Regions from separate parts of the Pseudarthrobacter sp. As-47 genome, predicted to be linked through region 1. Evidence: predicted binding sites of a transcription regulator. Region 1 holds the regulator's gene; each other region holds the start of a gene.
The links. Region 1 encodes Rex, which represses fermentation and respiration genes when NADH is low (regulators of the CRP and FNR family bind a similar motif). Its sites were predicted from a motif close to CTTGTGAANNNNTTCACAAG; they were not measured.
Positions count from the first base shown of each region.

Region 1 (3,988 bases):
ATCAACCTCGAACTCGCCTTCATCGCTCCCGCGGCATAATTCCTTCCGCTCCGGCACCCCGGCCCTGGACTCCCGCAGTCCGGCGCCGGGGTGCCGTCTTTAAGCACGCCGCTCCTTCCGGGTCCCGGCGGGGATTACAGTGAGGGCCATGAGCAACTCTCCCAGCGCGCCGCGGAGCGGTTTTGCCCGAATGTTCCTGGTGACAGGCCTGCCCACCGAACTCAAGGTCTCCTTCTGGATCTGGTTTGTGGGCGGCATCCTGGGCCTGCTGGGTGGAATGCTCGGCATGCTGGCATCGCTGGTGCTCTTTGCCGCGGCACCGGGGGCGGCCACGCTGGTGCTCCTGCTCATGCTGCTGGCGGCAGCGGTCGGTGCGGCGCAGATCGTCCTGGCCCTTGCCATGAAGGACGGAAAGCGCTGGGCCCGCCTGGGCCTCACGGCCCTCACCGGCGCCACCCTGGTCCTGGCCGTGCCCAACGCCATGATGGGCGTGGGCCAGGGCGGCAACTGGGCAACGTTCCTCATCAGCCTGGCGGCAACGGTGCTGCTGTGGCTGCCCAATTCCCAGGCCTTCTTCGCCGCGGCCCGCTCCGGGAATACCTCTTCCGAATGACCCACAAGGCGGCTGCCCGGGGGTACGGTGGACGTAAGTGATGCTGGGGGTAGGGGACAGGACCGATCCCGGCGATTTACCTGGAACCCGACACGCAAAAGGACCGCCCATGAGCACTCCCCCCGTCCCGCCTCCCGTTCCGAACGAACCCGAGCCCGGCTCCGAGTCCGGCAGCCAGGGTCCGCGCTACGGCCAGAATGCACCCCAGTATGGCCAAAACCAGCCCCAGTACGGCCAGCAGTCCGGAACACCGCAGTATGGACAGAACACCCCGCAGTATGGACAGAACACCCCGCAGTACGGCCAGAACCCGCCCCAGTACGGCCAGTCGGGCGCACCCCAGTACGGGCAGAACGCCCCGCAGTACGGCCAGAACCCGCCGGCAGCCCCCGGCTACGGCCAGCAGCCGTACGGACAGTCCCCCTATGCGCAGTATCCGTCGGAGCAGCCCCAGCCGTCCGGCAGCACGGGTGTTCCCCAGATGGTCAACATCTCCTTCTGGCTGCTGATTGCCTCCGCCGCGATCTTTGTGATTTCGATGCTGACCGGCCTGACCACGCTGGATGATCCCATGTTCCGCGACGCCTTCGAAACCCAGATCGAGGGCAGCGGCGCCGGTGTCACCTACGAGGATATGAAGGGCGTCATCGCCGGAACCCTGGTGGTGTTCGCCATCATCGGCCTCGCCCTGTACCTGCTGGTGGCGTTCTTCGTCCGTAAGGGCAAGAACTGGGCGCGGATCCTGGGCACGGTCTTCGCGGCACTGTCCATCTTCGGCCTCTTCGGCCCGCCCAGCTTCGCAACCCTCGGCACCCTGCTGGGGATCGCGGCCATCGTGCTGCTCTACCTGCCGGCCTCGGCTCCGTATTTCCGGCGCCAGCAGCCGTTCGCCAACCCGTACGGCGGCAATATGGGGAACCCATACGGCCGGTAACTCCACGCACCACCCACCCTTCGGGCGTGGGCCCCGGAACCAGCAAGCACCGCTGACGGAGACTAGGCGGTCTGCCCCGGGGCCTGCGCCCGTTGTGCGTGATAGGCCAGGATCTGCAGCTCGGTTGCCATGTCCACCTTGCGGAGGTTAACGCCCTCCGGCACCTGGAGCATGATGGGGGCGAAACTCAGGACGCTGCGGACCCCGGCCGCCACCACGCGGTCGCAGATGCCCTGGGCCACGGAAGCGGGCAACGCAAGGACCACCATGTTGGCCCCGGTGCGGTGCAGCACGGTTTCCAGGTCCGCCACGTCGCTGACGCGCAGCCAGCCGACCTCGTTGCCCACCACCATCTGGTCCGCGTCAAAGATGGCCACGACGTCGAAACCCCGGGATTCGAAGCCGCCGTACCGTGCAAGGGCCTTGCCCAGGTTGCCGGCACCGACGATGGCAACTTTCCAGTCGTGGGTGAGTCCCAGGGCAGCGGCGATGTGCCGGCTGAGGTACTGGACCTCGTAGCCCACACCGCGGGTGCCGTAGGAGCCCACGTGGGAGAGGTCCTTGCGGAGCGTAGCGGAGCTGACGCCGGAGGCCTCGGCAAGGGATTCGGAGGAGACCCGCTCCACGCCCTCGGCCAGGAGGGTATTGAGGGCACGCAGGTAGAGGGTCAGCCGGGCCACTGCAGCGGGCGGAATCTGTTTGGCTGCCGTGCCCGCAGCTCCCGGCAGGTCCGGGACAGCCTGGGGGGTTGAATCCAGCGAAGCCACCAGCCCCTCCCTCGCATCGCGTTGTGACTCCACTCTAGGGCCCAACCGGCAATGCCATCAAAGCAGGTGCCGCCGATGCAGGGGACACTGAAGACCTCTCCACCACGGTACTGCTCCCCTACTGTGCCAGGGCCCGCTGGAGCACGCGTGCCAGCCGGGCTTCGTCGATTTTCCAAAAATCGCGCTGCACGCCATCCACCAGCACCACCGGGATTTCTTCCGCGTAGCGCTCACGGAGTTCCGGCTGGTTGTCCACCAACTCCTCGCTCCACCCAAGTCCCAACGAGGCTGTAACCCTGCTGACGGCGTCGCGCGCGTCTTCGCAGAGGTGGCAGTCTGCCTTGGTGATCAGGACAACGCGGGGTGAGGCCATGCGTTAACCGTAGACCCGTTCCCCCGGGTCCGGCGACGCCGGGCAAGGGGGAACAAGGCTAAACGGGGATTGAACAGCGGATTGACTAGACTCGACTGCATGCCCGAGGAGAAGTACGTCGCCGTAGTCACCAAACCGGTTGCTGCGCCGCAACCGGGCGAGGCGGCGTTCTTCGATGTGGACAACACCCTGATGCGCGGTGCCAGCCTCTTCCACGTTGCCCGCAAGATGCACCAGCGCGGGGCGTTCACCATGGCCCAGGCGGCCGGGTTCGCGTGGAAGCAGTTCAAGTTCGTGGCCCGCGGCGAAAACATGGACGATGTCCACGCCGTCCGCGACTCCGCACTGACGCTGGCGGCCGGCATCACGGTTGATGACATCAAGGCGCTCGGCGAAGAGGTCTACGACGAGATGATCGCCTCCCGCATCTGGCCGGGCGCCAAAGCGCTGGCGGAGCAGCACCTGCGCGTGGGCCGCCGGGTGTGGCTGGTGACCGCCACCCCCATCGAAGTGGCCACGGTGATCTCTACCCGGCTGGGACTGACCGGGGCGCTGGGGACGGTGGGGGAAATTTCCGAGGGCATGTACACCGGCCGCCTGGTGGGTGACATCCTGCACGGCTCGGCCAAGGCTGTGGCCGTCCAGGCCATTGCGGACGCCGAGGAGCTGGACCTCAAGCGCTGCTGGGCGTACAGCGACTCCTATAACGACATTCCGCTGCTGACCCTTGTGGGCCATCCGGTGGCCATCAACCCGGATGCCCGCCTGCGCCGGCACGCCCGCGACAACAACTGGCCGGTCTACGATTTCCGGTCAGGCCGGCGCGCGGCCACGTTCGGCCTCAAAGCCGCGACGGCCGGCGGCGCCGTCTACGGGCTCTGGAAGGGATTTGCCCGCATCCGGGGCCCGCGCATCTAGGTCGCAGCAGATGTCCTTATGAGCCTTGTTAACGACATGTGCTGCTACCTGGTTGGGGACAGCACAAGAAAATGCCCGCCGCCTCGGAAGGCGACGGGCATTTCCTGCGCTGTTCGAAGTATCTCTACTTCTTGTTGCGGCGCTGGTGACGGGTCTTGCGAAGCAGCTTGCGGTGCTTCTTCTTGGCCATACGCTTGCGACGCTTCTTAATAACTGAACCCACGTAAGTTCCTTACAAACTAGATGCAGTACCTGTCTGATGGAAATTGTTCGTGGACAGAGCTACGAACTGAACAACTGACAGATTCTTACAATGACGTAAAACGTTCCTTAACAGGGTACCGCTTCCGGAAGGCGGCTACGGACAGCTGCTCAGGCTGTCT
Region 1 is NZ_CM177088.1:3,531,710-3,535,697, forward strand. It holds gene AC4BCK_RS16400 (YceI family protein) at 1-39, shown strand, start outside; gene AC4BCK_RS16405 (hypothetical protein) at 149-613, shown strand; gene AC4BCK_RS16410 (heme-copper oxidase family protein) at 723-1,547, shown strand; gene AC4BCK_RS16415 (redox-sensing transcriptional repressor Rex) at 1,610-2,314, opposite strand; gene AC4BCK_RS16420 (glutaredoxin family protein) at 2,433-2,687, opposite strand; gene AC4BCK_RS16425 (HAD family hydrolase) at 2,787-3,605, shown strand; gene AC4BCK_RS16430 (30S ribosomal protein bS22) at 3,730-3,828, opposite strand; gene AC4BCK_RS16435 (helix-turn-helix domain-containing protein) at 3,978-3,988, opposite strand, start outside.

Region 2 (3,988 bases), 950 kb from region 1:
GCCCTCAAGCAGCCGGACAGCCTCCTTGTGATTGGCTTTGGCCACGTCGAGGGCGTGCTCAAGGGTTGTTTCGTGCTGGAGCGTCGAATCATTTTCCATTCCACCAGTGTGGTCCCGTTTCCCGGCTGATTCCAGCACCATCAGCCGGGAAATCGGGAGACCCTGGGCGGAAGCCTAAACGGCGATCGCTGCGAGGGCTGCTGCAGATTCCTTTGCCGGGAATGACGGCGGGTTCACGCCGGCCATCTCCTCCATGACGCGGACCACCTGGCAGCTGTATCCGAACTCGTTGTCGTACCAGACGTAGAGCACGAGGTTCTTCTCGTTGGAGATCGTGGCAAGGCCGTCAACGATGCCCGCGCGGCGGGAACCGACGAAGTCGGTGGACACCACTTCGGGTGAGTCGATGTAGTCGATCTGCTTGCGCAGGTCAGAGTGCAGGGACATCTCCCGCAGGTAGTTGTTAACCTCGTCCTTGGTGGTCCCGTTCTCCAGGCTCAGGTTCAGGATGGCCAGGGACACGTCCGGGGTGGGAACGCGGATGGAGCTGCCGGTCAGTTTGCCAAGCAGTTCGGGGAGCGCCTTGGCCACGGCCTTGGCGGCGCCGGTCTCCGTGATCACCATGTTCAGTGCCGCCGACCGGCCGCGGCGGTCGCCCTTGTGGAAGTTGTCGATCAGGTTCTGGTCATTGGTGAAGGAGTGGACGGTCTCCACGTGCCCGTGGACCACGCCGAACTTGTCGTTGATGGCCTTGAGCACCGGCGTGATGGCGTTGGTGGTGCAGGACGCTGCGGACACAATCTTGTCCGTGTCCTCGATGGTGCCCTGGTTGATGCCATGCACGATGTTCTTCAGGTCGCCCTTGCCGGGGGCAGTCAGGAGCACCCGTGCGACGCCCTTGCTCTGCAGGTGCTGGGAGAGCCCTTCCGCGTCACGCCACCGTCCCGTGTTGTCCACCACCAGGGCGTTGCTGATGCCGTAAGCGGTGTAGTCGATGGTGGCCGGGTTGTCCGAGTAGATGACCTGCACCTGGACGCCGTTGGCCGTGATGGTGTTGGCTTCCTCGTCAATCCGGATGGTGCCTTCGAAGGAACCATGCACGGAGTCGCGGCGCAGCAGGCTGGCGCGCTTGGAGAGGTCGTTGTCCGAGCCCTTGCGCACGACGATGGCGCGAAGCCGGAGGCCGTGTCCGCCGCCGGCCTTTTCGATTAGGAGGCGGGCCAGGAGCCGGCCGATCCGGCCGAAGCCGTAAAGCACCACATCGGTGCTGGTGCGGTCATCGCCGCCGCGTTTGCCTACGACGTCGGCCAGTTCAGCCCGGAGGAATTCTTCAAGGGTGACGCCGTTGCCCTCTTCCTTGAACTTCTGGTTCAGCCTTGCGATGTCGATCGCTGCCGCGCCGAGCTCCAGGTTGGCCAGGGTGTTCAGGAGCGGGGCGGTCTCCTCCAGCAGCAGTTCGTCCTTGCTCATGCGGCGCGCAAAGCGGTGCGCTTTGAGGATGTTCATGGTGGACTTGTTGATCAAACTCCGGCCGTGGATGCTGGTGACCACGTTGTTTTCGCGGTACAGCCGGCCGATCACCGGAATCATGGCCTCAGCGAGGGCCTCGCGGCCCATCCACGTATCAAGACAAGAATCTGACGTCTGGCTCACAGAAATACCTTCCTCGGTTCAGCCGTGTACGTCCTCGTACACGGTTGTTGGCCACCACATGTCGTGCAGGGGACCCTGTGCCCGCGGGGGTCGGCCCCCGGGCGCCTGGATCACACGCAAAGAAAAACCGCCGGCTGCGAACGCAACTCCGGCGGAAGAACTCCTGCGTCCGGATCCATTCTAAATTGGCTGGCCTCCGTAAATCGGCCCTGATTGAGTGAAATCACTCACAGGGGAAGCCGTTGCGGCAGGAGATCAGTTGTGGATGGCCGAATACAGATTGAGGCTGGAGGAAAAAACCACCCAGGACAGGTAGGGAAGCATCAGCAGGCCCGCTGCGGCGCTGACCGGACCGAAGCGCAGGATAAGGAAGGTAACAGAAACTCCCAGGGCCGCAATCACCACGAAAGCCGCCCAAAGGGACGCACGGCCAAACACGGGAAAGAGGCCGAAAAAGGCCAGCGGCCATGCGGCGTTGAGCACCAAATGGCTGAGGTAGCCGGCCAGGGTGCCTCCGGTAAGGGCTCCCTTGCGCCAGACCAGCCAGGCGGCCACCGCAACCGCGGCGTACAGCAGCATCCACATGCTCCTGAACATCCAGCCGGGCGGCATCCAGGGGGCCTTGGCCGACTCCGCGAACCAGCCGCTGGAATGCAGGATGATGGGGACCGACGCCGCGGCCCACGCGGCCAGGGAGAGCGAAAAGAAGCCGGCCAAGGCAACAGCCTGTTGGCTGCGTCCGGGGACTTGCTGCCTAGCAGCAGCGCCGGGGCTGTCTTGCGGGTCATAATTTGCAGGCACGGTTCAGCATCCCCAACACATCGTCCAAGGTCAAACCAGTGTGGATGGATGGGTTGACCGATACGCCGGGTTCTGTGCTTCCGTTCCGTTACCGGCACGGGAGTAGCGGCCATCCATCTACGAACGCCGTTGCCGGCGCCCTCCAGCGGCCTACCCGGACACTCGGGCGGGCAGCCCTCAAACGTGTCCTGTCTGGCCTTGCTCCGGGTGGGGTTTACCTAGCCTTCCCGGTCACCCGGGAAGCTGGTGGTCTCTTACACCACCGTTTCACCCTTACCTGGTTCGTGCCGCTTTCAAACCGGCGCGACCCAGGCGGTCTGTTCTCTGTGGCACTGGCCTGCGGGTTACCCCGAGTGGGCGTTACCCACCACCCTGCCCTGCGGAGCCCGGACGTTCCTCGAGCCACTTGCGTGACGCGCGGCCGCCTGGTCAACCCATCCAACCCCCAGTCTACCGGTGGCCTTGCCTTTTCCCGCCGCCGGTAGGATCGGACGGTGCTGATTCTGCTTCCCCCTTCCGAAGGCAAGACACCCGCCGTCCGCGGATCCGCCGTCGACTGGCCTTCCCTGAGCTTCCCGGAGTTGAACGCCTGCCGCGCCAAAGTGCTGGATGCGCTGGGAACGGTGAGCGCGCACGAGGACGCCCTCGCGCTGCTGGGTGTGGGCGCATCGCTCAAGGACGACGTCGACCGCAACACGCGGCTTCATGCCGAACCGGCGGCGCCCGCCCACCGGATCTATTCGGGGGTGCTTTATGACGCCCTGGGCTACAAGACCCTCACGGCTGCGCAGCGCCGCAAGGCGGACGCGTCCGTGCTGGTGGTTTCCGCACTCTGGGGCGTGATCCGTTTTGGTGACAGCGTGCCCGCCTACCGCCTGTCCATGGGGACAGCACTGCCCGACGTCGGCCGCCTCGCCTCGTTCTGGAAGCCGCAGCTCACCGGGGCCCTCGCCGGAGCGGTGGAGGGGCAGTTGCTGGTGGACTGCCGCTCAAGCACCTATGCGGCGGCGTGGGCGCCGCCCGCTGCCCAGACCGTGTCCGTCAACGTCTTGACCGAGGTGAACGGGGTCCGCAAGGTGGTGAGCCACTTCGCCAAGCACACCCGTGGCGAACTGGCCCGGCACCTGCTGGTGCGGCGCGGAAAGGTCCCGGCAACGCCGTCGGAACTCCTGAAGGCAACGCGCGAAGTGTGGGCCGCGGAACTGGTTGAAGGTTCAGCACGGAAACCGCACGCCCTGAACATCATCCTTCCGGGCTGAGGGTCAGGCCCACTCCTCCGAGCGGACCAGGATGGCGCCGGAGTCCGGGCAGAAGACGATGTCGTCGGCAGCTGCGGCCTTGATCTCGGCGAGGTCGCCGGGGCTCAGCTTCATGCCGGACGCCTCGGAAGTGCCATGGAACAGCCTGGCGGCGCCCACTCCGCGCCTGGCCAGCGTCTTTTCGTAGACGGCCAGCAGGCCGGCATCCAGGCCCGCAGCGAATTCGGAGCGCTGTGCGCGGAGGCCGCCCGCTTCCGCTTCCACGGCGGCCAGTT
Region 2 is NZ_CM177088.1:2,585,070-2,589,057, forward strand. It holds gene AC4BCK_RS11955 (hypothetical protein) at 1-99, opposite strand, end outside; gene AC4BCK_RS11960 (glyceraldehyde-3-phosphate dehydrogenase) at 175-1,617, opposite strand; gene AC4BCK_RS11965 (TspO/MBR family protein) at 1,909-2,370, opposite strand; RNA gene rnpB (RNase P RNA component class A) at 2,500-2,891, opposite strand; gene AC4BCK_RS11975 (YaaA family protein) at 2,949-3,713, shown strand; gene AC4BCK_RS11980 (zinc ribbon domain-containing protein) at 3,717-3,988, opposite strand, start outside.
Region 2: the regulator Rex is predicted to act here: its motif matches at 1,868-1,887, upstream of AC4BCK_RS11960 (glyceraldehyde-3-phosphate dehydrogenase).

Region 3 (3,988 bases), 1.7 Mb from region 1:
ATCCACCACCTCTTCAAGGCAAAGGAGATGCTCTCCGCCACGCTGATCTCCATCCACAACGAACGGTTCGTGGTGAAGATGGTGGACGACGCCCGCCTCGCCATCGAGGACGGGACCTTCTTCGATTTCAAGGCGGAGACCCTGGGGCAGTACTACTCCTGACCTGCCCGGAAGGCCGCCGTCGCCAGCTGTTCCGGTATCCTGACCCGATGCTGATCCAGATCCCCGCCGCCGACGGCACTGCCGAAGCCCTGGTGGCCCGCCCGTCCACGGGCAGCGGCCCGTTTCCCGGCGTCATCCTGTACATGGACGCCTTTGGCCTGCGCCCGCGCATAGAGGACATGGCCCAGCGCGTCGCCGACTGGGGCTATGTGGTCCTGGCACCGAACGTCTTCTACCGCGAAGGGACGGCCGCGGAGCTGGCACCGCGCGGTGACATGACCACGCCGGAGGGCAGGCAGGCGGCCGGCAAGGCTGCCTTTCCCCGGGTGGGACGCCTCACCACGGACAAGGCGCTGCCGGACATTGACGCCTGGGTGGCGGCCCTTGGAACACTCGACGGCGTTGCGCCGGGCCCCATCGGCACGTTCGGCTACTGCATGGGAGCCAGGCTGGCGGTGCGCACCGCCACGGCCCACCCGGACGTGGTGGCAGCCTGTGGCGGATTCCATGGCGGCGGTCTTGCCACAGACGAGCCGGACAGCCCGCATCTGGGGCTGGACAGGGCAACGGCACGGTTCGTGTTCGGCCACGCCGACCACGACCAGAGCATGGGCCCCGACGCCGTGGCCCGGCTGGGTAAGGCCCTCGACGCGGCCGGCCTTGCGTCATCCAACGAGGTCTACAAGGGCGCATCGCATGGCTACTCGATGGCCGACACCTCTGCCTTCCACGCGAAGGCCACGGAACGGCACTTCCGGGAACTGCGGGCCCTGCTCGACGGGACGCTCAAGGGCGGCGCCTAAGCTGCGTTCGTCACCGCTGCCGCCGGGGCACCGTAGCTCGGTTCGCGCTTCTTCACCCAGCGGATCACCAGCGACGTTACGGGGACCAGGATGAACTCCACCAGGGTCTTGTACACAAAGCCAACCACCACGTAGTTCACAAAGGTCGCGGCGTCGGTTATTCCGATGACCGAGGCGGCGATGCTGCAGAAGATCAGCGTGTCCACGAACTCGCCGGCCACCGAGGAGCCCATGATGCGGGCCCACAGGGACTTCTCGCCGGAGCGTGCCTTCATCCGCACCATGATCCAGGAGTTGATGGTCTGCCCGGCCAGGAACGCCAGCAGCGACGCCAGCACGATCTGCGGGACGGGACCGAGCGCGCCCTCCAGTGCTGCCTGCTTGGACATTCCGAACTCGTCGTCGAATCCGGGCAGGGCGATGATCGCCCAGTAGCAGAGTGATGCGAAGACGGACAGCCCAAAGGTGGTGAGGATGGCTTTGCGTGCCACCCTGAAGCCGTAGACCTCGCTGATGACGTCGCCAAGAATGTACGCCAGCGGGAAGAGGAAGAAGCCGCCGTCGGTGATGATCGGCCCGATGGCCACTCCCTTGGACGCCCCGATGTTGGACAGGATCAGCACCACCGCCATGATGGCCAGCATGATGCCGAAGTACGGGGACCCGATCGAGGCGAACCGTGGGCGGTCCGGAACTGGAGGGTTTTGGGGCATGGTGTGGTGGCCTGAAGCTGGGGTCATGGCGGAGGTCCGTTCGTAGTGGTTCGCTCGGCGCCCGGGGAGCGGGAACACCGGCTGTATTAGCACTGTTCCCCCATTCTCCCACTGTGCGGGAGACTGCCGTGCGGCGGCGTGATGGGCCCAATCTGAACGCGTTCAAATCTGTGGTAGTTTTCTTGAACACGTTCAATTTCGAGGAAAGCCCATGACCGTAAAGAGCGAGCAGACGCGACAGCTGGTGGCCGGCGTCGCACTGCGCATGTTCCGGGAAATCGGCTTCGCCAAGACCACCATGCGGGCCATCGCAGCCGAGGCGGGCGTCTCGGTGGGCAACGCCTACTACTACTTCGCGTCCAAGGACGATCTGGTGCAGGAGCTGTATCTGCAGGTACAGGCTGAGCACGCGGCCAGGGCGGCCGAAGCGCTCAAGGACGCTGCCGACCTCACCAGCCGGCTTAAGGCCACCCTTCACACGGGCCTGGACGCCATGGCCCCCTACCACCGGTTTGGCGGCGACTTCATAGCCACCGCCATCCGCCCGACGTCCCCGGTCAATCCCTTCGCCGCCGGATCAACCGCAGCGCGCGAAGCCTCGCTGGACATCTTCCGCACGGCGGTTGAGGCCGCGAAACCGCCGGCACCGAAAAAGCTCAGGTGCGATCTTCCGGAACTGCTGTGGCTTTTCTACATGGCCGTCACCCTCTTCTGGGTCTACGACACCTCCGATGGGCAGCAGCGGACCAGGCGCCTGGTGGACGGCGCCGTCCCGCTGATCACACGGGGACTCTCGTTGGCCCGGGTTCCCGGTGTGGGCAGGATCCTGGACGACTTCCTGAGCCTGAGCCGCAGCATCCGTGGCTGACGATCGAAACAACACAGTTGGGGGGACCATGAGCGGCACAAGAACGGTGGTACTGGCCGGAGCTTCCGGATTCATCGGCAGGTATTTCCGGGCCCGGTTCGAGAAGGACGGCTGGTCGGTGCGCACCATTGGCCGCAAAGGCGCCAAGGGGTCGCCGTCGGCCACGTGGGATGACGACGACGCCCGCCTGGCCCGGGTGCTGGACGGTGCGGAGCTCCTCGTGAACCTCGCGGGACGCTCCGTCTCCTGCCGCTACAGCGCCCGGAACAAGGCCGCCATACGGGAGTCCCGCGTTTCCACTACAGCGGCACTAGGCCGTGCCGTCGCACTGTGCCGGCAGCCGCCGTCGACCTGGCTCAATGCGAGCACCGGCACCATCTACCGCCATGCCATGGATGGCCCGCAAACCGAACGTGACGGCGAACCGGGCACGGGATTTTCAGTGGACGTTGCCCGCGCGTGGGAAGCCGAACTTGCAGCCGCCGTTACCCCGGGGACGCGTAAGATCCCGTTGCGGATCTCGATCGTCCTGGGCCCCGGAGGAGGAGCACTGCGGCCCTTCGCCACCCTTGCCCGGCTGGGCCTGGGCGGCCGGATGGGCCCCGGCACGCAGAAGTTCAGCTGGATCCATGTGGAGGACCTTTACCGGTGCGTGCGCTTCGTGCATGCCCGGAAGGACCTCAGCGGCCCCGTGAATGTGGCGTCTCCGGATGTGGTGGACAACCGCGAGCTGATGCGCATGGTCCGCCGGGCCTATCGAGCCAGGTTCGGCATCCCCACTCCGGCCTGGCTGCTGCGGCTGGGAGCCATCCTGATCCGGACGGAGGCGGAACTGGTGCTGAAGAGCCGCTGGGTCCAGCCGGAGAAGCTGCTGGACGCGGGCTTCGTCTACAGCCAGCCCGAACTGGGCCGAGCGCTTCAGCAGATCGCCAGGGGCGCATGAGCCGGCCGCGCAGGGTGACTTTCGGCCCCGCCGCGGCCTTGGAACCCTGACCAGCAGCACGGCCACATGCTGTACAGCACCACAAAGCGAGCGTTCGACGCCGGATGGCAGGATGGTGCCATGACTTCCGCTTCCCTTGACGCCCAGTCCCCCGCTGACACTCCCGCCGTCGTCCTGACCATCGCCGGTTCCGAAGCCACTGGCGGCGCCGGCGCCCAGGCCGACCTGAAGACGTTCCAGGAGCTCGGCGTCTTTGGCATCGCCAACCTGACCTGCATCGTCTCGTTCAACCCGAACGACGACTGGAACCACCGCTTTGTCCCGGTGGACCAGCAGGTTATCGCGGACCAGCTGGAGGCGACCACGGCGGCGTACGGTCCGGCCCCGGACGGGCAGTCCGTGCCCGGCCGGCCGGTGCTGGACACCGTCAAGATCGGGATGCTGGGAAGCCCCGCCACCATCGCCACCGTGGCCGATGCCCTGGGCGGAAACCGGTTCG
Region 3 is NZ_CM177088.1:739,823-743,810, reverse strand. It holds gene tgt (tRNA guanosine(34) transglycosylase Tgt) at 1-162, shown strand, start outside; gene AC4BCK_RS03590 (dienelactone hydrolase family protein) at 210-965, shown strand; gene AC4BCK_RS03585 (queuosine precursor transporter) at 962-1,705, opposite strand; gene AC4BCK_RS03580 (TetR/AcrR family transcriptional regulator) at 1,890-2,546, shown strand; gene AC4BCK_RS03575 (TIGR01777 family oxidoreductase) at 2,575-3,489, shown strand; gene AC4BCK_RS03570 (hydroxymethylpyrimidine/phosphomethylpyrimidine kinase) at 3,610-3,988, shown strand, end outside.
Region 3: the regulator Rex is predicted to act here: its motif matches at 1,828-1,847, upstream of AC4BCK_RS03585 (queuosine precursor transporter).